3 regions of the Chryseobacterium sp. JK1 genome follow, and region 2 is predicted to be linked to each of the others. Evidence: riboswitches for the same ligand, from Rfam matches in the RefSeq annotation. Region 2 holds a riboswitch; each other region holds the start of a gene.
What was found. Region 2 has a riboswitch for S-adenosylmethionine ahead of ACQ76T_RS16595 (alpha/beta fold hydrolase). Riboswitches for the same ligand answer to the same signal wherever they lie in the genome.
Positions count from the first base shown of each region.

Region 1: another riboswitch for S-adenosylmethionine. It lies ahead of ACQ76T_RS15840 (SusC/RagA family TonB-linked outer membrane protein); the one in region 2 lies ahead of ACQ76T_RS16595 (alpha/beta fold hydrolase).
Region 3: another riboswitch for S-adenosylmethionine. It lies ahead of ACQ76T_RS22280 (TonB-dependent receptor plug domain-containing protein); the one in region 2 lies ahead of ACQ76T_RS16595 (alpha/beta fold hydrolase).

Region 1 is NZ_JBODRU010000002.1:617,826-626,206, forward strand. It holds gene ACQ76T_RS15810 (LysM peptidoglycan-binding domain-containing protein) at 1-1,200, shown strand, start outside; gene fabD (ACP S-malonyltransferase) at 1,271-2,146, shown strand; gene ACQ76T_RS15820 (GYDIA family GHMP kinase) at 2,159-3,064, shown strand; gene pckA (phosphoenolpyruvate carboxykinase (ATP)) at 3,192-4,808, shown strand; gene ACQ76T_RS15830 (hypothetical protein) at 4,856-5,296, opposite strand; gene ACQ76T_RS15835 (type II 3-dehydroquinate dehydratase) at 5,364-5,771, opposite strand; SAM riboswitch class I at 6,015-6,111, shown strand; gene ACQ76T_RS15840 (SusC/RagA family TonB-linked outer membrane protein) at 6,195-8,381, shown strand, end outside.
Region 2 is NZ_JBODRU010000002.1:762,430-770,810, forward strand. It holds gene ACQ76T_RS16570 (hypothetical protein) at 1-68, shown strand, start outside; gene ACQ76T_RS16575 (AAA family ATPase) at 177-1,208, shown strand; gene ACQ76T_RS16580 (DUF58 domain-containing protein) at 1,275-2,597, shown strand; gene ACQ76T_RS16585 (OsmC family protein) at 2,625-3,044, shown strand; gene ACQ76T_RS16590 (MGH1-like glycoside hydrolase domain-containing protein) at 3,120-5,738, opposite strand; SAM riboswitch class I at 5,927-6,034, shown strand; gene ACQ76T_RS16595 (alpha/beta fold hydrolase) at 6,093-7,031, shown strand; gene ACQ76T_RS16600 (ACT domain-containing protein) at 7,036-8,381, shown strand, end outside.
Region 3 is NZ_JBODRU010000006.1:78,662-87,042, reverse strand. It holds gene prfA (peptide chain release factor 1) at 41-1,126, opposite strand; gene ACQ76T_RS22285 (APC family permease) at 1,254-2,552, opposite strand; gene ACQ76T_RS22280 (TonB-dependent receptor plug domain-containing protein) at 2,560-5,007, opposite strand; SAM riboswitch class I at 5,100-5,205, opposite strand; gene ACQ76T_RS22275 (alpha-amylase family glycosyl hydrolase) at 5,302-8,136, opposite strand; gene ACQ76T_RS22270 (T9SS type B sorting domain-containing protein) at 8,280-8,381, opposite strand, start outside.

The sequences.
Region 1 (8,381 bases), 140 kb from region 2:
ACTTCAAATGTTATTGCTGGAGATGATTACGTTACCTATACTGTTCAGCAGGGAGATACGGTTTTCTCAATCGTTAATAAATTCGGAGTTTCTATTGATGAGCTGATTGCTCTTAATCCAGATCTTTCCCGTGGTTTAAAAACTGGAATGGTTTTAAAGATTAAAAAACAGGACCCGGCTTATGTGAAGAAAAATGGGGATGCTCTAAGCGTAGTAATGATGCTTCCATTTGGTTACAGTACCAACGAAACACAATACAGAGCGATGGCACTGGATTTCCTAACAGGGGCAAAACTGGCTATCGAAAGAAATGCAAGAGGCGGTCAGAAACTGGATATCAAAATTGTAGATTCAGGAAATGAAGCTTCTTTCAAGAGCTCTTTAACTCAGATCAATCCGGATAATACAGATTTGATTATCGGTCCGTTCTTTAAATCTAACGTGATCGATGTTCTGGATTTTACTAAAAATCAAAAAATCCCGGTTGTAGCACCATTTGCAAATACTCCGGAACTATATAACTACAACAACCTTATCATCGTTGAAACAAACAATCAGACTTATGCTGATAAGATTGTTGAAGAAGTAAAAGGAATCTATTCCAATCAGAAAATATATGTAGTGGCAGATGCGAAAAAAGAAAATGCTAACTACATTCGTTCAGGTCTTGAAAAAGCAGTGAAAAATGCAGATGTCCTGATCGTAAACTCTCCGACAGATATTCAACTGGATCAGAATATGATGACAGGGCAGTCTGCTCCGGTAATTGCTATTTTGGCGAATGATGATAATAGTGCAGGAGAAGCTTTTGCTAATAAAATAGCTACTCTTTCCAAAGAGGTACAGGGGGTGAAAGCTTTCAGTATGTTCTATTCACCCGCTTTCGAAAAGAAAGTAGATGAGCTAAGCCAGGCAAGTCTGGTATATCTAATGGATAGAAAGATCAATACAGAAGGAAACTTTGAAAAAGAAATTCTTGCAGCTTACAAAGCTAAATATTGTAAAACTCCTCCTAAATATGCCATCGTTGGATTCGATGTCGTTAATGATATGTTAACCAGAGAAAACAAGAAAGGAGAAATTTTTAAACAGATAAACAAAGTACAGACTCAGCTTGCGACTAAGTTTGAGTTCGTAAAATCAAAAGCCAATGGGGCTTATGTAAATACAGGCTATAGAGTAATTAGATTAGTTCCGTAAATGATTTATATCTGTTTACAGGAATATTCTTAACATTATAGTTATATTTGCATAATATTTAATTCAATACATGAAAGCACTTGTATTTCCAGGGCAGGGTTCTCAGTTCGTAGGAATGGGAAAAGAATTGTATGATTCTAGAAAAGATATTAAAGATCTGATGGAATCTGCCAATGAAATTTTAGGTTTCGACATTCTTTCCATTATGTTCAACGGAACGGACGCGGATCTTAAAAAAACAGAGGTTACCCAGCCTTCAATATTTATACATTCAGTAGCAGCATTAAAAGCTGTAAACGGTTTAGGAGCTGAAATGGTTGCAGGACACTCTTTGGGAGAGTTCTCAGCGTTGGTAGCTAATGGCGTTTTATCTTTTGATGACGGTTTGAAATTGGTATCCGAGAGAGCTAAGGCTATGCAGGATGCTTGTGATGCAAATCCAAGTTCAATGGCAGCTATTTTAGGATTGGAAGATGCTAAGGTAGAAGAGATCTGCGCACAAATCAGTGGAATTGTAGTTCCTGCAAACTATAACTGCCCAGGTCAGCTTGTTATTTCAGGAGAAACACCTGCAGTAGAAGAAGCTTGTGCAAAACTTAAAGAAGCAGGAGCAAAAAGAGCCTTATTACTACCTGTAAACGGAGCATTCCATTCACCATTAATGCAGCCTGCTCAAGAGAGATTGGCAGCGGCGATCGAAAAAACAAAATTCAGAAAAGCAACAATTCCTGTTTATCAGAATATTACGACTACAGCAGTGACAAATCCTGATGAAATCAAACAAAACCTTATTGCTCAGCTTACTGGTCCTGTAAAATGGACTCAGTCTGTACAGAATATGATTAAAGACGGGGCGTCTAACTTTATTGAAGTAGGACCTGGGAAAACTCTTCAGGGATTGATCAAAAAGATTGACGGATCTGTAGAAGTTGCTTCTGCAATCTAAAATTTACAATATATGAGCGCGATTTTTTCACCGGGAAAGCTTATGCTGACTTCAGAATATTTCGCAATCGATGGAGCTCTTGTCTTAGCGGTACCAACCAGGCTGGGACAAGAGTTTTTTTTTGAAGAAAAAGAAGAGGGAAAGGCTCTTATCTATTGGGAAGCCTATCATCAAAACAGACTATGGCTAACCACTGTCATTGATTATAAGAATTGGCAGATTCTGGAAACCAATATTCCATCAAGCGCTGAATTTATTACTAAGACTTTAAAAAACGTTCAGCTGCTTTCTGATACTAAATTCAAAAATAATACGACTTACCATTTAAAAACTAACCTTCAGTTTCCTGCAGATTTTGGATTGGGAAGCAGTTCTACCTTGATGAACAATCTGGCTGAATGGGCAGGAATTGATCCTTTTCATCTGAATACAATCAGCCTGGGTGGAAGCGGATACGATATTGCAGTGGCAAAAGAAAAGTCAGCCGTGCTTTTTCAGAGCAAACCGGAAATTAAATATGAAAAAGTAGATTTTAACCCTTCCTTTAAAAATGAACTGATTTTTATTCATTTAAATCAAAAGCAAGACAGCCGTGAAGGAATCAATTTTTACAAGTCAAAAAATAAGTCTCCGGAATTGGTTGAAGAATTTTCGAATATCACAAGAAAAATTTTGTTATGCAATGAATTGGAAAATTTTTCTCAACTAATGATGTTTCATGAGCAAAAAATTTCTAATTTTCTTGAAATTCCGACAGTTAAAGAGAAGCTATTTGCAGACTGTCCCGCATTTGTCAAAAGTTTAGGCGCATGGGGCGGAGATTTTGTGATGAGTGCCAAATTTGGGGACTATAAAGACTATTTTTGGGAGAAAGGTTTTACAACTGTTTTTGAATGGAAAAATATAATTGATTTATAATCAATATCTTACAATATTCTTTTTTTATTTGTCATTCTGACTTATATCAGTATATTTAAACCGTCTTTAACAAATAATTAATATTAATTTTGTTGAAAGCAATAAAGAAATAGAAAATATAAGTAAAATGAAAAACACTAAAATCATCCAGGATTTAGAGAAATTAGGGATTAAAGGAAACTATGAAGTAGTGTATAACCCTTCTTACGAAGAATTATATCAGGCTGAAGTTTCTCCTGAAAATCAGGGGTTTGAAAAAGCTGAGCTTACGGAATCTGGCGCAGTATCAGTAAAAACAGGAATTTTCACAGGTCGTTCACCTAAAGACAGATATATTGTTCAGGATGATGTTACAAGAGATACTATTTTCTGGGATGGTAAAGTAAACTTACCTACTACGACAGAAATTTTTGCGTCTTGTAAAGAACTAGTGCTGAACCAACTTGCTGATGCCAAGAAAATTTATGTAGTTGATGCTTTCTGCGGTACCAATGCAGATACAAGACTTAAAGTTAGATTTATCGTTGAAGTGGCATGGCAGGCGCATTTCGTTACTAATATGTTTATCCGCCCTTCTCACTATGAGCTTGAAAGCTTTGGTGAACCAGATTTCACTGTAATCAACGGTTCTAAGACAACCAATCCGAACTGGGAAGCACAAGGATTGAATTCTGAAAACTTCGTGATGTTCAACCTTACTGAAAAACTACAGATCATCGGAGGTACTTGGTACGGAGGTGAGATGAAGAAAGGTATGTTTGCCATGATGAACTACTACCTTCCATTAAAAGGAATGGCTTCAATGCACTGCTCTGCAAACGTTGGAGAAAAAGGAGATGTAGCTTTATTCTTTGGTCTGTCAGGAACAGGTAAAACAACTTTATCTGCAGATCCAAAAAGATACCTTATCGGTGATGACGAGCACGGTTGGGATAACAACGGAGTATTCAACTATGAAGGAGGATGCTATGCTAAAGTAATCGACTTATCAGAAGAAAAAGAACCGGATATTTTCAGAGCGATTAAAAGAGATGCGCTTCTTGAAAACGTTGTTGTTAACAATGGAGTAGCAGATTACACAGACGGATCTATCACAGAAAATACTAGAGTTTCTTATCCAATCTACCATATCAACAAAATTGTATTGCCTTCTAAAGCAGGTCATGCTAAGAAGATTGTTTATCTTTCTGCGGATGCATTCGGAGTACTTCCTCCAGTTTCTATCCTTAACGAAGATCAGGCACAATACCACTTCCTTTGCGGATATACTTCAAAATTAGCTGGAACAGAAAGAGGAATTACTGAACCTCAGCCATCTTTCTCTCCTGCATTTGGTGAAGCATTCCTTACATTACACCCAACAATGTATTCAAAAACATTGATCGGTAAAATGAAAGAACACGGTGCTAAAGCATACTTGGTGAATACAGGATGGAATGGTACAGGAAAGAGAATTTCTCTGAAAGATACCAGAGCAATCATTGATGCAATTATCGACGGTTCTATTGATAACGCTGCTAAAACTCAGGTTCCAATCATGAATCTTGAGATTCCTACAGCACTTCCAAATGTTTCTGAAGGAATCTTAGATCCAAGAGATACCTACGAAAATGCTTCAGATTGGGAAGAAAAAGCAAAAGATCTTGCTTCGAGATATATCAAAAACTTTGAACAGTATTGTGATACTGAAGAAGGAAAAAGATTAATCGCTTCCGGACCTCAATTACAAGAACAAACTATCTAATAGTTGTACATACATAAAAGAGCCTCATCACAGATGAGGCTCTTTTATTATTTATATTTTTTACAGCTTTCAAGCAGTTCATTTTGTTCATCCAGCTTTCGAACCGTCGACCTGATCGATTCTTCACTCAATCTTTTAATAATCATAAAATGTCTTGAAGAAAAATAAGGCTCTTCATTCAGTATCTTATCTAAATATTTGGGAGTGACGAAAGTAAGCCAATATTTCTGACAATTGGAAAATTCAATCGTTACCTCTATGGCATCACATTCAGGATTTTCTATTTGATCGTCAATTTGAATATCAGTGATTTCCGGATCTACTTCCAAACTAAAATAATATTTTGAATACCATTTTAATTTATCCTCATCATTGCAAATTCTTATGTTTTGAAGGTTCATTTCCTCAATAATATAAGCCTTTCGCTTTGTCAATTGCTGAGAATAGACTCCAATAGAAGTACAAAAAACTTCACCTTTTATCTCCATAAATTGTCATTAATCATCTAGCTATCCACAATTATCTGTGGAAATCTGCGACATCCGTGGTGAAAAATTACTTCAAACTCAATATAGCCAACCTATACCCATCCATTCCAAAGCCAGATAAAACGGCGTCAGTATTAGCTGCTGTTACAGACTTCTGTCGGAATTCCTCTCTTTTATAAATATTACTGATATGAACCTCAACTTTAGGCTTTCGGATATTTTTTAAACAATCCGCTATGGCATAGGAATAATGCGTGAAAGCTCCGGGGTTAATAACAACCGCATCAAAATCATCTTCCTGAAGTCGGTTGATCAATTCCCCTTCAATATTGGACTGATAATATTTTAATTCATGAGAAGGAAACTCGGTTCTTAAAACTTCCAAATAACTATCCATAGAAACGCTTCCATAGATTTCGGGTTCTCTGGTGCCTAAAAGATTCAGATTAGGTCCATTTATAATTAAAACTTTCATTCTATAAAATTAAAAAGTTTTTTCAATTAAAAAGCTAAAAAATAAGATCATATCTCAATTTTGTTCATTGAATTATCGATAATGATATTTGTCATATTTATCAAAGTGATAATTTTTATAAAGTGCTATTTTGGTGAGTTTTATAAAATATTTTGTTAATTTTTGAAAAATTATCATGAAAAAACAATAAGTCTACTTGTTTTGTAGACTAAAAGTTTATAGCTTTGCAACCATATTTCGATCGGCTTATAAAGAAAGATGGAGGGAACTGACCCAGTGAAATCTTGACAACCTGCTATGCGTAAGGTGTCACATTCAGCCTATAAAGGAAAAATAAGCATTTGGTTTATCGTATTTATCGATGCCCTTTGCTGACTTTTCTGCAAGGGGCAAAATTTTAATATTTGGTAAATAAAATTGATTATGATTAATAAAACTTTATTTAATTCTAAAGTTTGGATTCCGTCAGTGGCTGCATTTTTCTTAGGAATTGCAAATGTAAGCGGGCAGACTTCCAAACCGAAAAAAGATACCCTCCGTGAAAAGGAGATTGATGAGGTGGTAGTGGTAGCTTATGGTAAAGCCAAAAGAAACAGCTATACCGGTTCAGTAGCAACTATTTCAAGCGATAAAATCAATAATAGACCCGTAACCAATATTACCAAAGCTTTGGAAGGACAGGTACCGGGGATTCAAACCACAAGTGCTTCAGGACAGCCGGGGGCAATTTCTACCATCCGAATCAGAGGGGTTGGGTCGGTAAGTGCTTCCAGTGATCCGCTATATGTAGTAGACGGTATTCCTTTTGATGGAAACCTGAACGCAATAAGTCCTAACGATATTGAATCTATAAGTGTTCTGAAAGATGCTACAGCAAGTGCATTGTACGGTTCCAGAGGGGCCAACGGAATCATCATTATTACAACAAAATCAGGAAAAAAAGGAGAAGCGAAAGTAAACTTTAACATCAGTCAGGGATTTTCAGGCAGAGCGGTCAAAGACTATCAGCAGGTGAATACGGACCAGTATTTCCAGCTGTATTGGGAAGCATTGAGAAACGGGTATAAGTCCGATAAGATTTCTTCTCAGCAGGCTGCACAAATGGCATCCGATAATTTGGTTTCCACTCTGGGAATAAACCCATATGGACCTAATTATTCACGACCAGTAGGAACAGACGGAAAATTACTGCCAGGTGCAACTGCTCTCTGGAATGACGACTGGAGAGATATTTTACAGAGAGTTGCTTCAAGAAATCAGGTGGATTTGGATATCAGTGGAGGAAGTGAGAAAAGCAACTATTTCTTTTCATTAGGATATCTGGATGATAAAGGGATGGCTATCGAATCAGGATTCAAAAGATATAATACAAGACTAAAGATTAATTCTGAAGTGAAAAAATGGCTGAACGTAGGAGTGAACTTAAGCTATACCAACAGTATTCAGAATGCGCCTACATCTTCAGATTCCAAGTCAAGTAATATCATCAATGCGGCAAGATTTATTCCTTCATTTTATCCTTACTATGAAAGAAATCCAGACGGATCTTACATATTAGACGCTAATGGGAATAACATTTATGATTTTGGAAAATACAGGCCTACAAGTGCCCTTCAGAACCAAAATGCCGCAGCTACCTTACCTTTAGATAAGAATGAAAACAAGGAAGATAACTTTTCAGGAAAAGGGTTTATGGAATTTACTTTCTTACCGGAATTAAGATTCAAGAGCAGCTTTTCAGTAGATTTGGTAAATTATAACGGACACTATTATTCGAATCCGCTGTTGGGAGAAAGTGCTGAGATTGGTGGAACAGTAACCCGATCAAATACAAGAACACTGTCTTACACAACCAGTAATATTCTGACGTATGACAAAAAATTCGGAAAACACCATGTAAATGTCTTGGCAGGTCATGAATTCTATAAATACGACTATCAAACAATTTCCGGGACCAGAAGCCGTTTCTCCCTGCCTTATTATTATGAGCCGGATGCCGCTTCTTTATTGGTGAATTTTGGAGGAAACAGCGATCAGCTTAGTCTATTAAGTTTTCTGGGGAAAGTGGAATATGATTTTAACAATACCTATTTCCTTTCTGCTTCAGGAAGAGCTGACAGTTCTTCAAGGTTTGCTCCGGATAACAGATGGGGGAAATTCTGGTCTTTGGGCGGATCGTGGAAAATTTCAAATGAAGAATTCATCAAAAACCTGAATTTCTTCAACCAACTGACATTGCGTGCAAGTTACGGTGGACAAGGAAATGACAAATTATTGCGTCCAAACGGACAGCCTCTTTACTATGCTTATCAGGAGTTATACAGAATTTCTCCTCTTGGCGGAGAAGCCGGAACCACTTTAGAAAAAGTAGGAACCGATAATGTGAAATGGGAAACCAATCTTAACCTCAATGTAGGCTTGGAATTCTCTATTCTGAAAAACAGAATTAAAGGTAACGTAGAGTATTTTAAAAGAAAAAGCCAGGATCTTCTGTTTAATGTGCCTGTAGCCCCTTCATTGGGAATCAGTGATTATCCTGCCAACGTAGGAACCATACAGAATACAGGTTTTGAGTTCTCATTATTTACTACACCAATCAAAAATGAAGAT
Region 2 (8,381 bases):
CTTATGCAAGTGTTATGAAAGAAGACCTTGCGAAGATCAATAGTCTGCTTGATGAAATATTAAATTAAAAAAATAAAGACCCATTATCAATATAACAGTAGGGCATGAGTATAATAAAGTTTTAATGATAAGCTCATTATGTTAAGGCTATACTGTTAGATTTTAAAATAAATACTATGGAAAACACAGATAATCCAAACATAGAAGATCAAAGTTCTATTAATCTTAATAAAAACGAAGGTCAATTTCAGTCCAGAATAGATATGATTGAACTTCGTACAAGTCTGGACAAAGTAAAAGCTGAAATTGGTAAAGTAATTGTTGGCCAGGAAAATATGATAGACCATCTTTTGGCAGCATTGCTCTCAAACGGACATGTTCTGATTGAAGGAGTTCCGGGAGTTGCTAAGACCATTACGGCAAAACTATTGGCAAAAACAATTGATGTGGGCTTTAGCAGAATTCAGTTTACACCGGATCTTATGCCGTCAGATATTTTAGGAACATCTGTTTTCAGTGTGAAAAACTCCGAATTCGAATTTAAAAAAGGACCCATTTTTTCTAATTTTATATTGATTGATGAGATCAACAGGTCGCCGGCAAAAACACAGTCTGCTTTGTTTGAAGTAATGGAGGAAAGACAGATTACAATGGATGGTACCCGTTACATTATGGAAGAACCCTTCCTTGTTGTTGCTACACAGAACCCCATTGAGCATGAAGGTACGTATAGACTTCCGGAAGCTCAGCTGGACCGTTTCCTATTCAAGATCAACGTAGGATATCCTAACCTTGAACAGGAAATAGCAATTATTAAAAATCAGCACGAGAGCAAAAAAGAAGATAAAACAGAAGGAATTAACCGAGTAATTACTGCTGCGCAGCTGAAAAATTATCAAAATTTGGTGAAAGAAATCATTGTGGAATCACAACTGATGGAATATATCGCTAAGATTATCATCAATACCAGAGAAAATCAGTTCTTATATTTAGGGGCTTCCCCAAGAGCTTCACTGGCGCTTCTTACTGCATCCAAAGCTTTTGCGGCGCTAAGAGGAAGAGATTTTGTAACTCCTGAAGACATTAAGGAAGCGAGTTATGCCGTCTTGAGACATAGGGTCATTGTTTCTCCTGAGCGAGAAATGGAAGGACTTACCGCGGATGAAATCATCCGTCAGATTTTAGAAGGAATAGAAATCCCTAGATAGGTAGCAGATAAATGAGTTTAGGACATAATCCCTATCCCTTTATTCTAAATCCTAATCCCTAACCCAATGAAAAACCTATACATCAATACACGCTTCTTCTTCACACTCATTGCAGTGGGGGCTCTGTATGTCCTGGCATTTTTCTTTCCGGTCCTTATGTGGATGGCTCATATTCTTCTGTTGATCTGCTTTCTGGCGGCAATGGTAGATTTTCTGTTGCTTTTTAATCAGAAAAATGCACTGCAGGCTCAGAGAATATTGCCGGAAAAGTTATCGAACGGTGATGAGAACTTTGTGAAAATTGATATTAAAAATAATTACAGCTTTAAGATCACTGCAAAAATCATTGATGAAATTCCTTTTCAGTTTCAGAAGAGAGATTTTATGATCATCAAGGAAATTGCTTCAGGAGCGAATACCTTCTTTCAGTACACATTAGAACCTAAGGAAAGAGGAGAATACCATTTCGGAGGATTAAATATCTATGTTTCTTCACCTTTAGGGTTTGTTTCCAAACGATTTACGTTTCAGAAAGATGCTGCCTTGGCTTCTTATCCATCCTTTATTCATCTCAGAAAATACGAGCTTATGGCTTTGCAAAGTGAGTTTTTGATGGGCGGAATCAAAAGAATCAGAAAACTGGGACATACGATGGAATTTGAACAGATCAAAGAATATGTTCCGGGAGATGATATCAGAACCATCAACTGGAAAGCAACTTCCAAAGCCAACCGTTTGATGGTTAACCAGTTTCAGGACGAAAGATCACAACGTATTTTTATGTTGATTGATAAAGGAAGAACCATGAAAATGCCTTTCAACGGATTAAGCCTTTTAGATTACTCCATTAATGCTGCAATGGCACTCTCCCATATTATTCTTAGAAAAGGAGACCGTGCGGGAATGATGACTTTTTCCAAAAAAGCTGAAAATAAAATCGCTGCTGAAAATAAATCCGGACAGCTTAAAAAGATATCCGAAGCCCTTTACAATATTAAGACGGATTTTTTTGAAAGTGATTTCAACCGTTTATACCAGGACGTAAAATATTCCATCAATCAAAGAAGTTTAATTCTCCTTTTTACCAATTTTGAAACATTGGACGGACTCAACCGCCAGCTGAAATATCTCCGCGGAATTGCCAAAAACCATTTGCTGGTCGTGGTATTTTTCAAAAACTCGGAGCTTCAGACACTCATCAACAAAAATCCGGATAATATGCAGGGAATATATGATGAGATCGTTGCAGAAAAATTTGAATTTGAAAAGAAGCTGATCATTCAGGAACTTCGAAAATATGGAATTTATACAGTCTATACCCTTCCGGAAAACTTGAATATCGATGTTATCAATAAATATTTGGAGATAAAAGCAAGAGGAATTTTATAACTTTGTATACGCAACAAGCAACAGACAATGAAAATAACACTCAACAGAATCAACGACGACTTTTTATTTGAATGTACAAACTCCCAGGGAAATTCTATCCTTTTGGACAATACTTCCCAGCCGGGAGCAAAAGGAGTGTCTCCCATGGAAAGTGTTCTGATGGCAGTAGCCGGATGTAGCGGAATAGACGTGGTTTCTATTTTAAAAAAGCAACGTCAGGATATTACAAGTTTTCAGGCAGAAGTAGAAGGAGAGAGAGTTCAGGTAGATGATGCGAAACCTTTCAAATCTATTAAGGTTAAGTTTCTTTTGGAGGGAGAAATTGATCCTAAAAAAGCATTAAAGGCTGCAGAGCTTTCTTTTGAGAAATACTGTTCCGTATCAAAAACGTTAGAACCGAATGTAGAAATCGGGTACGAAGTATATGTGAACGGAGAAAAAATTTAATCTCTTATTTAAAAATATAGAAAGCCGGATGAAACATCCGGCTTTTTTATTGCTCATTACCTAGTACTGATTACTTTAGAAGGTAAGTCTCGGCTTTATCAGTTTGGCTACAGTAGCTGTCCATCCCGTTTGGTGAGAAGCTCCCACACCCCGGCCGTTATCTCCATGAAAATATTCAAAGAAGGTAATATAATCTCTAAAATGTTCATCATAATTAAATTTTGCATTACCACCATTGAAAGCTCTTTGCCCTTGTTCATCCTTTAAGAAAATAGAACAAAGTCTTTTACTGATATTTTGTGCTACTTCGTCAAGATTTCTTTTATCACCACTTCCGGTTGGCAGCTCTACCTTCAGGCTGTTTCCGTAATAAAAATGGAAACGCTGTAAGCTTTCTACAATCAGAAAGTTGATAGGGAACCAAATTGGGCCTCGCCAGTTGCTGTTTCCGCCAAACATCCTGCTGTCACTTTCTGCGGGAGTATAGTAAACCATATTTTCTGTCCCATGAACAGAGAATACAAAAGGATTTTCTTCATATACTTTAGACATCGCGCGGATTCCGTATGTACTTAAAAACTCTTTTTCATCAAGCATTCTTGTCAGAACTTTTGTTAATCTGTTTTTGCGGAGAATACTCATCAGATGTTTTCTCCCCTGGCCTTCCTCATCCCAGTGAGAAACAAGTTTGGTAAGCTCAGGTTTGTTTTTTAAGATCCATTCCATTCTTGTTTTGAAATTAGGCATCTTTTCCAATAAACGATGATCTACAATTTCCACAGCAAACAGAGGAATCAGACCGACAATACTTCTTAGTTTTAAAGAAACACTGTCGCCATTTCCAAGCTGAAGAACATCATAAAAGAATCCATCTTCCTCGTTCCATAAACCTTTGGTGCCTTCACCCAGATTTTCCATGGCTTCTGCGATATAGAGATAATGTTCAAAAAACTTGATTGCCATATCTTCATATACTTGGTAATACTGAGCCAGTTCCATGGCAATACGCATCATATTTAAGGCGTACATTGCCATCCAGCTTGTACCGTCAGCCTGTTCAAGATGCTGACCGTCTTTGAGTTCCATATTCCGGTCAAAAGCACCAATATTATCCAGACCAAGGAAACCTCCACCAAAGATATTTTTCCCGTTTTTATCCTTTCGGTTCACCCACCATGTGAAATTGAGCAGTAGTTTCTGAAAAACTTTTTCAAGAAACAGTAAATCGGGTTTACCGTTGGCTTTTTCATCAATTTTAAAAACACGGAAGCAAGACCATGCGTGTACAGGAGGATTCACATCGCTCATATTCCATTCATAGGCGGGAAGCTGACCGTTAGGATGCATGTACCATTCTTTTGTGAGCAACAGAAGTTGGCCTTTGGCAAATTCGGCATCAATAATGGAGAAAGGAACACAGTGGAAAGCCAGATCCCACGTTGCATACCATGGATATTCCCATTTATCAGGCATGGAAATGATATCTTTATTGTGAAGATGGTTCCATTCTGTATTTCTTACATATTCATTAAAGTTTCTTGGAGCTTCAAAATTGGGATCGCCTTTTAGCCATTTTCCGATATTGTAATGATAAAACTGTTTGTTCCAGAGAAGTCCAGCGAAGGCTTGTCTTTGTACATTTCTTTCATCTTCATTGGTTGTATCGTATTGAATTTCGTTGTAAAAATCTTCAGCTTCAGTTTTTCTATTATTGAAAATTTCATCAAATCCGGAAAAAGGAGCATCTGTTTCATTGGGACATAATCTGAATTCAAAAACCTTGGATTGTCCTGGTCCAATCATTTCATCAATCAGAAAAGAAGCTTTACTTCCTTTTTGTTCAGGATTTACTGTATTGGTCTGATGAATAAGAAAATCATTGATCCCATCTTTGAAATAATGATTTTCAGGCAAAGGATTCCCATACAGTTTAGAAGTATTGGTCTCATTATCACAGAAAACACGTTGTGCATTGACGTTTCTCGAGTATAATTTCTTGATAGAAACACTGTCATGTGCAATATTAATGCTTCCGTCATGAGAATAAGCGTTCAGTTCTCCTTTATAAGTATTGTATCCCCATTTCCAGTTATTTCGGAACCAGGCTGTAGGTATTACAACAATCGGAGCATTATGCTGACTGCGGTTACACACCGTGATTCTGGCGAGGATATCGTTGTGATCGGCTTTACAGTATTCAATAAAAATATCGAAATATTCATCATTGTCAAAGATCCCTGTATCAAAGATTTCATACTCCGGATCTTTTTTGCCACGTCTTCCGTTTTCTGTAACGAGATCATCATAAGGAAACGCATTGATGGGATATTTATACACCATCTTCATATAGCTGTGGGTAGGAGTGTTGTCCAGATAATAAAAAATTTCTTTAATATCTTCCCCATGATTTCCCTGTGGATTGCTCAAACCAAAGAAACGCTCCTTTACGATCTTATCTTTCTTGTTCCAGAATGAAAATGCAAAGCAAAACAGCTGCTTTACATCCGATATTCCGGCAATACCTTCTTCTCCCCAGCGGTAGGCATAGCTCTCCGCATTATTGTGGTTGGTGAAGTTCCAGGCATTCCCGTCTCTACTGTAATCTTCCCGTACGTTACCCCATTGCCGGTTGCTTACATAAGGTCCCCAGTTTTTCCATTTGGTATCTTGTAATCTATCCTTTTCGGCAGTCATATCTCAACATTTTTCCACACGAAGTTAGTTTTTTTGAAAAATAATTCCAATTCCTTTCATCTGAATAATTATTAATATAGCCCTGAAATACTTGTGTTTAAAGGCTTTTTAAAATATTAAATTATTTTTTTTTTGAAATTAAAAGAAAAGAGCTACCTTTGCACCATTCGTTCATTCAAATATTGAAAATGTTATCAAGAAAGGTTGAGGGATTAGACCCTATGAAACCTTAGCAACCCTTTGCGCATGCAGAGAAGGTGCTACGTTCTACCAAAGTGATTTTGGACAGATAACTTACTGAAGTTCTTTTCAGCCATTTCCTGTGGCATTTTCAATTGTATTAAAATAATAGAATTGAAAACAGAACTAAACTATATTAATCTTTCGTATCAAACCAATTCCCAAAAGGAATGCAATATCTTGTTAAGCTATGAGCTTTTCGGGAAAGACCTGTTTACAGCTCCTATTATTCTTATCAACCATGCACTTACCGGAAATTCAACAGTATCCGGAGAACAAGGCTGGTGGAAAAATTTGGTAGGTAAAGATCAGGTCGTAGATACGGAGCAATATACCGTTCTTTGTTTCAATATACCCGGAAACGGTTATGATACTTTTTTAATTGAAGACTATGAAAGCTTTACCCCTTCAGATATAGCCAATATATTTCTGAAAGGATTAGAAGCTTTACATATCAAAAACTTATATGCCATTATTGGAGGCTCTCTGGGAGGAGGAATTGCCTGGGAAATGCTTGCCAAGCAACCTAAGCTTGCAGAAATATTTATCCCGATAGCTTGTGACTACAGAACACACGACTGGCTTCATGCACAGTGTATGGTTCAGAAATTTTTATTAAATGATAAAGATGAACCTCTACAGAAAGCAAGAATTCATGCTATGTTGTGCTACAGAACTCCACAATCGCTCAACAGCAGATTTCAGAATACATACAATCAGGACAAACAGCGCTTAGAATCAGAAGACTGGTTAATATATCACGGTAATGCTTTAAACGAAAGATTTAGTTTGAAAGCATATCAATTGATGAATCATTTACTGATGAATATCAACGCTGATGAATCAGCCTTAGAGAGAATAGAAGCACGAATGCACATGATCTCCGTAGATACAGACCTGTTTTTTCCTGCTTCTGAAATCCGAATGTGCTTCGAGAAATTGAAAGAGAAAAATAAGGAAGCCTCTTATCACGAGATCCAATCTATACACGGGCATGATGCCTTCCTAATGGAATATCAACAATTAAATAATATCATAAAAAACATTTTATAAAGTAATGAAAAAGGTTAATGAAATAAAATTTTTAAAGAACAGATCAATCATCAAATTTGAAGGCGAAGATTTTCTAGGAGAAATCGGAATTGATGGAAGAATCTTTAAAGCACTCACTTTGGCACGAATCAGTGTAGGAGTAATCTCTCAGCAGGCTGTAGAAAACGGAATCTCAATATTGGTTCACGAAAATGATGCAGAAAAAGCAGTAGCCTGTCTTATTGATGAGTTTGAAGCAGAAAGAAAATCAGGGAAAGTTTCCCAAATTTATAGCATCAATAATGTTTCTGTACTAGGTTTTGTATCAGAAGATTTTAATAAAGTCCTTGCAGAGCTGGCGAGAAATAATGTATTTCCTTTGCTTTTAAATCAGATCGCAGGAGAGAATAGGGTCAATATTGTAGTGACTTCTTCTCAGGACGAAAAGACCAAGAATATCATAGAATCCGAAATTTTCAAAAAACCCAAAACCGTTCATCTTGCTATTATAGGTCATGGAAACGTAGGGAAAACATTGATCAATCAGGTGTTAGAATCTTCAGATGAGATCAAAAGACGTAAGAATATAGATCTTAAAGTGGTGGCAGTTGCCAATTCTAAAAAAATAGCATTTAACAAAAAAGGATTTGACGGTAATTGGACTGAGGAAGTTGTAACGGCAGAACATCCATCGAATGTTCAGGAACTGATCAATTTCTCCAACGAAAATCAATTGGAAAATTTGATCGTTGTAGATAACACGGCAAGTAAAGATTTTGTTCATAACTACCATGCTTTGGCTGAAAACGGTTTTGATCTGGTTTCTTCCAACAAGATTTTTAATACCCTTCCTATTGAAGAATATCGTAAGCTAAGATATACTTTGAATAAAAATAACAGAAGATATCTGTATGAAACCAATGTAGGAGCAGGCCTTCCTCTAATTGATACCATCAAATTACTACACCTTTCTGGAGAAAATATCACCAGAATTAAAGGTGTTTTCTCAGGAACATTAAGCTATGTTTTCAACAATTTTTCTTTAAGAGATGACAAATTCTCAACCATCATCAACGAAGCTTTGGAAAAAGGATATACAGAACCAGACCCAAGAGAAGACTTATCCGGGAATGATGTGGCAAGAAAGTTATTGATTCTGGCCAGAGAGCTGGACTTAATCAATGAGTTTAGTGATATCAATATCCAGAACCTTGTTCCTGAAAGTTTACTTGAAGTTTCAAAATCAGAATTTCTGACAAGACTGGAAGAACTGGATGAAGAATACCAGAAAATAAAAGAGAATCAGGAGCCAGGTCATGTACTAAGATATGTAGGCGATCTGCACGGGGATCTTCAAAAAGATAAAGGGGA
Region 3 (8,381 bases), on a different contig from region 2:
CCCTGAAAGAATCAGAGGTCTCTTAATATTTTTAAAAACTTTAGTAGTTTTCTTCTTCTCCTTTCATTTTTTCTGCATTTTCTGCCATGATAACGGCATCAATCATTTCAGAAATATCTCCATTCATGTAAGCATCCAGATTATACATAGATTTGTTGATTCTATGATCTGTTACTCTACCTTGCGGATAGTTGTACGTTTTGATCTTTGCAGAACGGTCTCCGGTAGATACCATAGATTTTCTTTGCGCTGCAATATCACCCTGTACTTTTTGAAGTTCGATATCGTAAAGCTTCGTTCTAAGCATTTCCATCGCCAACTCACGGTTTGCTAACTGTGAACGTGCCTGCTGACACACCACTACAAGTCCTGAAGGTTTATGGGTAAGCTGTACTTTGGTTTCAACCTTGTTTACGTTCTGACCTCCGGCTCCTCCTGAACGCGAAGTCTGCATTTCGATATCTGCAGGATTCAGTTCGAAGTCTACTTCTTCTGCTTCAGGTAAAACGGCAATAGTAATGGCAGATGTGTGAACTCTTCCCTGAGATTCTGTTTCTGGCACACGCTGTACACGGTGAACTCCTGATTCAAATTTCATGATTCCGTATACTCCTTCACCTTCTACTTTCATAATCAATTCTTTGTAGCCTTTTGCAGCTTCGTTAGAATCGGTTACTTCATGTCTCCAGCCTTTAGATTTGAAATACATGGTGTACATTCTGTAGATATCTTCTACGAAAATAGCCGCTTCGTCTCCTCCGGTTCCGGCACGTAATTCTACGATAACGTTTTTGTCATCTGCAGGATCTTTAGGGATCAGAAGTACTTTAAGCTCTTCTTCCAACCCAGGAATTCTGGATTGTGCTTCAAGCTTTTCTTCTTTAGCAAGATCTACCAAATCTCTGTCTGATCCATCTGCAATGATTTCGTCAGATTCTTCGATACTGTCTAAAGCGCCTTTGTACTGATCGTAAACTCTTACAATTTTTCCCAAATCACTATATTCTTTGTTCAAAGAAGAATATCTTTTTTGGTCTGAAATAACATCAGGCTGTATAATAAGGTCAGCAACCTCATTATATCTTTGTTTTATAGCTTCTAATTTTGGAATTAATGATTTAGACATTGTGGAATTTTTGTGGGTGCAAAGATAAGAATTATTAATTCAAAATTAAAATTACTATTCAGCATAAATTTTTGAGCATGAGGAATAAAGAGAGCAAGATATCCTTTTTATGCCCTTAAAAGTTATTTTAAGCTTTCTTTGAGAGCCTTCGATCTATTAAAAATAATATAATTCCTACTGCCACAATTCCTAATCCGATAATACTTTCTCTGGGATTATGGATAAGTGTGAAATAGAGAATGTATATACTGAATAATAAAAAAACTGTCGGAAAAATGTAAAAAGCATTAGATTTAAAGATTTTCCGGTCTTCTTTTTTAAGAAAATAGACGGTGGAGATCGCCAGACTTGCAAAAAGCTGTAGAATAAATGCTGTATAGACAAATATTTCCTTAAAACTTCCTGTTAAAATTATAATGACTGCTATAACGGCATGAGCAAAGATGGCTTTCACTGGAATTCCTTTTTTATTCCCTGTTGAGAGAGGTTTCCAGAGAGTGCTGTCTTGGGCAAAAGCCTGTGTAAGCCTTGATCCTACCCACAGATATCCGCTGATAGTCGCTATAAGCTGCAAAGCAATAAAAATATTGACTATTTTTCCAAAAGAGGTTCCCAGCATATTAACAGCTGCTTCTCCCATTACATCTTCTTTTCCTTCTAACTGGCTTACAGGGGCATGTTTCAGCATGATATAATTGACTAAAATATAACTGACCGTCACGAAAACAGTCCCTATAATCAATGATTTTGGAAGATTCTTTTGAACATCTTTAATTTCTCCGGCAATATAAGACGCTGAGTTCCAGCCGGCGTAAGAATAGGTAACAAATACTAAAGACGTTGCAAAGGCAGGAAGCATGATTTCCCCTTTCCAACTGTCACTGAAATTGAGGCTATTTCCAATTTCAGAATTTCCTGATAAGGTTACTCCTACAATAACCAATATAATGATAAAAGCTACCTTAATAAATGTGAAGAAGTTGTGAAACCTACTTGATGTTTTTAAACTAAATGATAAAGAAAGCGTGACGAGAAGAATAGCGATAATGGCAAAACCGTTTCCAAAGCTGTAATCAAATACAGAGAGGTATTTCGACATTGCCAAAGCTGCCAGCGCCACAGGGGATGAAAATCCGATAATTAAGGAAATCCAACTGATAAGATAGCCAAATAGCGGATGGTAAGTTTCTTTAAGATAGATAAAATCGCCTCCGTTTCCTTTAAAATGAGAGCCGAGCTCGGCATAGCAGAAAGCTCCAAACAAAGCCAGAACGCCACCAATCATCCATAGTAGAAAAATACTGTAGGTATTGGTAATATCGGACAGCTGAAATCCCAGCGTGGTAAAAACCCCTGTTCCGATCATGTTGGAAACTACGATTGCGGCAGCGGTTTTCCAGCCGATCTGATGTGATGCAGTACTCATTTAATAATTAAAAATTAAAATTAAGACGTCCAAAGAAATAACTACCCAACGTTCCCATTTGAACCGGTGCATATTTGAATACTCCATAGTAAGAGTTTTTATAAATCTGAAGATCCGGAAAGACATCAAAAACGTTATTGGCTCCTACGGTAAAGTTTACATTTTTTGTAATATCATATCCCACACTTACGTCTGTTACAACTTTTGGTGAAAATTCCTGAACTCCTCCAAAAGGGAAACCGTCTCTTATGACTTTACCAAAATAGGTATTTCTCACGAGAAAATTAAATTTCCCGATGCCATAATTAAGTCCCAATGAAGCTTTGGTTTTTGGAGATAATGTTTCAATGATATTGATCTGATCTGGACCGAAATACTGTTCCTGAGGAGTTTTTATACCTTCAGGGAAATGAAAGTCCGTAATTTTGGTTTCCGTATAATTTCCTGCAAGGTTTATATTTAGGTTTCCTTTTCCCAGTTTCCAGTCGTAGGATACTACAAGGTCAACACCTTTGGTTTCCGTATCAATAGCATTGGCAAAGAACCTTCCACTCTCTACCTCATTTCCAACACCAACAATGGCAGGATCGGATAATCTTTCATCGGTAATGTTTCCAGTAATAACAATTCTGTCTTTTACTTTAATAAGGTATGCATCCAGGGTGATGAAAAGTCCTTTTGCAGGTTTTAGCGTAAATCCGGCACTTCCGTTCACTGAAGTTTCCTGCTTTAAATGATTAAACCCAAGAACCTCAGCTGCTTTACTGTCATTACTAAAAATACCTTTAGTAACAATTTTAGATCCTGTGGTTGAAATATCTGCATAAGAGTTATTAAAGTACTGCTGCTGAAGTGAAGGCGCTCTAAAACCAGTTCCCACAGCTGCTCTTATGGCATAATTTTTAACAAATTCATAGCGTATGGCAAGTTTTCCGTTAAGGGTACTTCCAAAATCGGAATAGTTTTCGAATCTTGCCGCAGCGTCAATATTCAGTTTTTTATCCAAATCGTAGGAAACATCAGCATACACTGCAGTGGAATGTCTGTCTTTTTTAAGTGCATTTTTGGGAGAAAAACCAATAAAAGATTGTGAGCCCCCTGCTGCTTCCGTTACTACCGATCCTTCTACCGCAACGTTACCATTAACATCATATTTAGCATAAGAAGCCTCATCTCCTGCCTTGATCTGATATTGTTCAAACCTGAATTCTCCTCCAAAGGCAAAATTGAACCTGTTTATATTTTTAGAAACATCAAGATTGATGGTATTCTGAAGAAAGCTATGGGCTCCCGCGTAAAAACTTGTTGGAGATTTGGCCCCCAATGAAGCATTATTGGTATTGCTTACGTTATAATTGAAGGTATTGCTTCCAAAAGTATTGCTTAGATCGATCAACCAGTTGTTAACATTATATTTTGCTCCTAAAGCATAGGAAACATCATAAATCTGAGAGTTTAATACGGCCTGAAATCCATTAGGATAAATGGATGAAACAATATTATTTTTTTCACTGGGAAGTCTTCTGAACCCAAACCCTTTACCTTCTTTGATACTAAAACCTCCAAAAGAATAAAGTTTCAACCTGTCATTTAAAGGATATTCTGAATTAAAAAACAATTGTCCCTGTTTAATCTGAGCATCTCCAATCTGGAAGTTGAAATCATCCCGGGTTAACCCTCTTGCTTTTATTTCAGCATCATCTGCGTTTTTAGCATCGTTAAAGTTAGGAGCAAATTCATACGCAAAATTATCTCCGAAAATATCCAGATCATGGTTCTGCGTTCTCGTTGTTTTCCCTCTGTGGCTCAACTGTAATGAAAGGTTGACATAACCTCCTTCCTTTCCAAGGGAAGTTCCGTAGTTCGCACCTGCCTGATAAGTATCTCCATCATTTCTCCCACTCAATCCATAGGTGATACTCGCAGAAGCCCCCGGATTTTTTTTAAGGATAATATTAATGACTCCGGCAATGGCATCAGACCCATATTGTGCTGCAGCACCGTCTCTCAGAACTTCTATTTTTTCAATAGCAATAACAGGAATAGTGCTCAAATCTGTTCCTACAGAACCATTTCCTACAGTATTTTGATAATTGACCAGAGACGTGGTATGTCTTCTTTTTCCGTTCACCAAAACCAGAACCTGATCAGGACCCATCCCTCTTAAAGTAACAGGATCTATATGTTCTGTACCGTCTGAAGCAGATTGTCTCACGGAGTTAAATGAAGGGATCACGTAATTCAGTAAATCCTGAACGGTGATCTGAGGAGATGCTTTTTGTATTTTTTCAATATTGATAACATCTACAGGAACCGGTGTTTCCAGTTTTGTTCTTTTAGCATTACGGTTTCCGACGATAATGATATCTTCGATCTGTTTTCCTTTTTCCTCTTGCTCCTGAGCTGCTATTCCAATAGTTCCAAGCAGTAATACGGCTATGCTTAATTTTTTCATTTTTGTTTTGCCCATTAAAAATAAATCCTGCGAAATTGCTCCGCAGATGTATAAGACTTCAAGAAATGGAATTCATATAGAAATGTTGACTTCACTTATCTCCCCCAACGGGTTGGAATTAGCACCTTTACACCTTTGGAAATGTGTCGGTTGCTAAGGTTTCACTGGGCCAAATCCCTCCACCTTTCTTGATAAATCTACTGCAAAGGTAGAGTATTTTTTTAATATGCAAAAAGGCAAATCTGTTAATTTACAAATTTGCCTTTTTATCTGTTTGATATCGTGAATATTAATTTATCTCACCACCATCTTTTGAATCACAATTCCTGTATATGATTTTAATTGAACAAGATACGTCCCGGAAGGATAATTTACTTTCTGTTCGTAAGTTCCGTTTTCCTGGTTCAGTTTAAACGAGTCTAATTTTTTACCACTCATATCGGAAATGATAATTTCTCCGTTCTTAGCTTTGTTAAAAACCAGTTTCACCTGCCCATTCTTTATAGGATTATCGGCAATCTGAAGCGAAAGTCTGTGAGAAGCATTTACGTCTGTTGTTGATAAAGCTCCTGCATAATTTCCAAAGATTCTGAATTCTCCGGGTTGCAGACTTATAGGAGTGGTTGTTGAAACGATATTAGAAACAGTATTATCCATTAGGTTCTGCCATTGCCCTGTATAAGGAAAGTAAGGAACAACATTTTGTACAGCAGTACTGTAATTAGCCAAAACCACTACATTTTTCATTCCAGTAAGCGTATCATCATATACGTAGATTCTTGTAATCAACCCATCAGGATCATTGGTAAGGTTGTTAGATTCTATGGTATAGGTTTTAGATTTAAATACCTGATGAGTGCTTCTTATATCAATTATTTTAGCCCAAGTATCGTACACTGATTTTCGGGCAGCATCCGTATCATATCCTAAGCTAAATGCAATAGGTTTTTCATCTGTTCGGCATCCGTTGTCAATTGTTCCGTTTACACATCTGTTAATACTGAATTCATAGCCAAGTTCACCAAACTGCCAGATCATTTTTGGGCCGGGAATGGTGAAGAATGTAGCTCCGAACGTCTTCATTCTGTCAAGTGCTGTATTGAGATTTTTAACATTATAACTTCCATTAACTGCTCCGTAAGCAAGATTTTTAAACATGAGTCTTTCTTCATCATGGCTTTCTCCATATCCTACCGCACGCATATTGGTAAACCCATGAAGGCTGTTGTTCATTCTGTCATAATTGCTGTTCTCTTTATAACCCATGGTATTTTGGTTGTAAGGATCGGTCTGTTTATTCCAAAGCAGTACACCTTTTCCTTCTGAAACTCTGTAATTCGCCCATTGCTGCTCTTCGGCATCTGTTCCTAAATGTTCAAAAATCATATACGAATTCGGGTCTATAGCCCATTGTCTATCTGCATAGTGTTTCAGAATGTCTACTCTGTCCTGTTGATAAGCGTTGGTACAGGCTTCATCATTTTCAGAACAGCTTTGGGTAAATCCTTTTGTAAGATCCCATCGGAAACCGTCTATATGATACTCTGTAAGCCACTGCTGAAGACATCTTTCAACATAATATTGAGTGGAAAGGCTGGTATGGTTAAAATCATTGAAGACATTATAAGAATGTTTCGGAACCTGATTGAAATAAGGATTGTCTGCAGCTACATCTCCATAGCCGTCACCATCCGGATCAATATTCCAAAGTCTTACTAAAGGCGATCTTCCTGTTGCATGATTGAAAGCAACATCCAGAATAACGGCAATTCCGTTCTGATGACAGAGATCTACAAATTCTTTAAACTTTTCAGGAGTTCCATAGGCTTTATCCAGCGCATAATGGAATGAAGTATTGTATCCCCAGGAAAGGTTTCCGTCAAATTCCATGATGGGAAGAAGTTCAATGGCGTTGATCTTTAAGTTTTTTAAATAAGAGATCTTGTTAATTAATGACTGCCAGTTTTTTTCCTGAGTGAAATCCCTTAATAGCAATTCATATACAATAAGATCTTCTTTCGCTGGTCTCTGAAAACTGGTTACCTGCCAATTGTATGAAGCCTGGCCTGGTTTGAAAGTAGATACTTCAAAATCCTGCCCTGCAGGAAATGTTGGTAAATTCGGATAGGTGGTTGCTGAAATCCACTGGTCATCATAGGAAGATAAAATTTGAGGAGAATAAGGATCTGCTACTTTTATCAAATCGTTTGTTCTGTACTGGAATGTATACAGCTGCTGTGGAGTCAAGCCATTAAGCTCAATCCAATAAAGATCAGGATTAGCCGTATCTCTTTTCATTAAATAAGCATCGTTCACGGCCCAGTTATTGAAACTTCCGATTACATGAACAAAATTTTTACCGGGTGCGTATAGCGCTAACCCTACTTTGGTTTGATCCGTAGGATGGTAGTTAACTCCTTGTTTTATCCAGGTTGGTATCGCTTCAGCGGTGACATTTCTAGGAGTTTGAAGGACAAATGACACAGTTTTGGAACTGGAACCCTGAGTGGCAATAAGTTCCATATTGGCATCTTGGGATACAGTATAGCTATAAGTAAATGATTGTGATGGAGTGGATGTAGTGTTTACCACAGATCCATTGGCTTTTAACTGAAACGTTGCATTTACATTCGTAGTGGCGGTGATATTGATAGAATTTCCTACCGGAACTGAGGTAAGACTGTTTGCTAACGGATGGGTAAGAGTAAGATCCAAAACTCCCACATTCACAAAAATATCCGGTGAAGTTTGATGATTTCCGGTTTTATCTTTCAGGAGAAATCCAAATCTTCCAATTCCTGTCCTCCCGAAAAAAGCAGTCGGGGTAAATGTTAAAGAATAAGTATCTGTTCCTACATTGTAAGTGAGTTTATTAAGGTCATTGGAATTATTCCAACTTCCATTGGTGGGGCAATCCTGGCTGTTCTGATAATTGGTGTCAAAAGACCACGACCAGATATACACAGAATGGTCTGAAATTCCCCAGGCCGTTTCATCAATCTGACTTCCTGGAACGGTGAGCGTAATGAAATCGGTTTCATTGAATGGACTGGGTGAAATGCTATAATTGATCTGCCCGAAAGAAAGCATTGCAATAAGCAGAAAAACAACAGAATAAAACTTTTTCATGTCTTTATTTTTATCGAATATAGGATAAATTTTCCTTTTGTTGCAGCAATTTTTACTTGGCAACCGGCAAATTCTTTCTCATAAATAAAAAGAGACTCATGAAAATTCATGAGCCTCCAACTAAAAGTAATTGTAATGAACTATTATCTGTTTTTCACAAGCACCCAGCCTGTAAATATAACTTCTGTTTTTTCTTTGTTGGATTCTTTCCAGGAAACATGATACCAGTACGTTTGTGTAGGTAC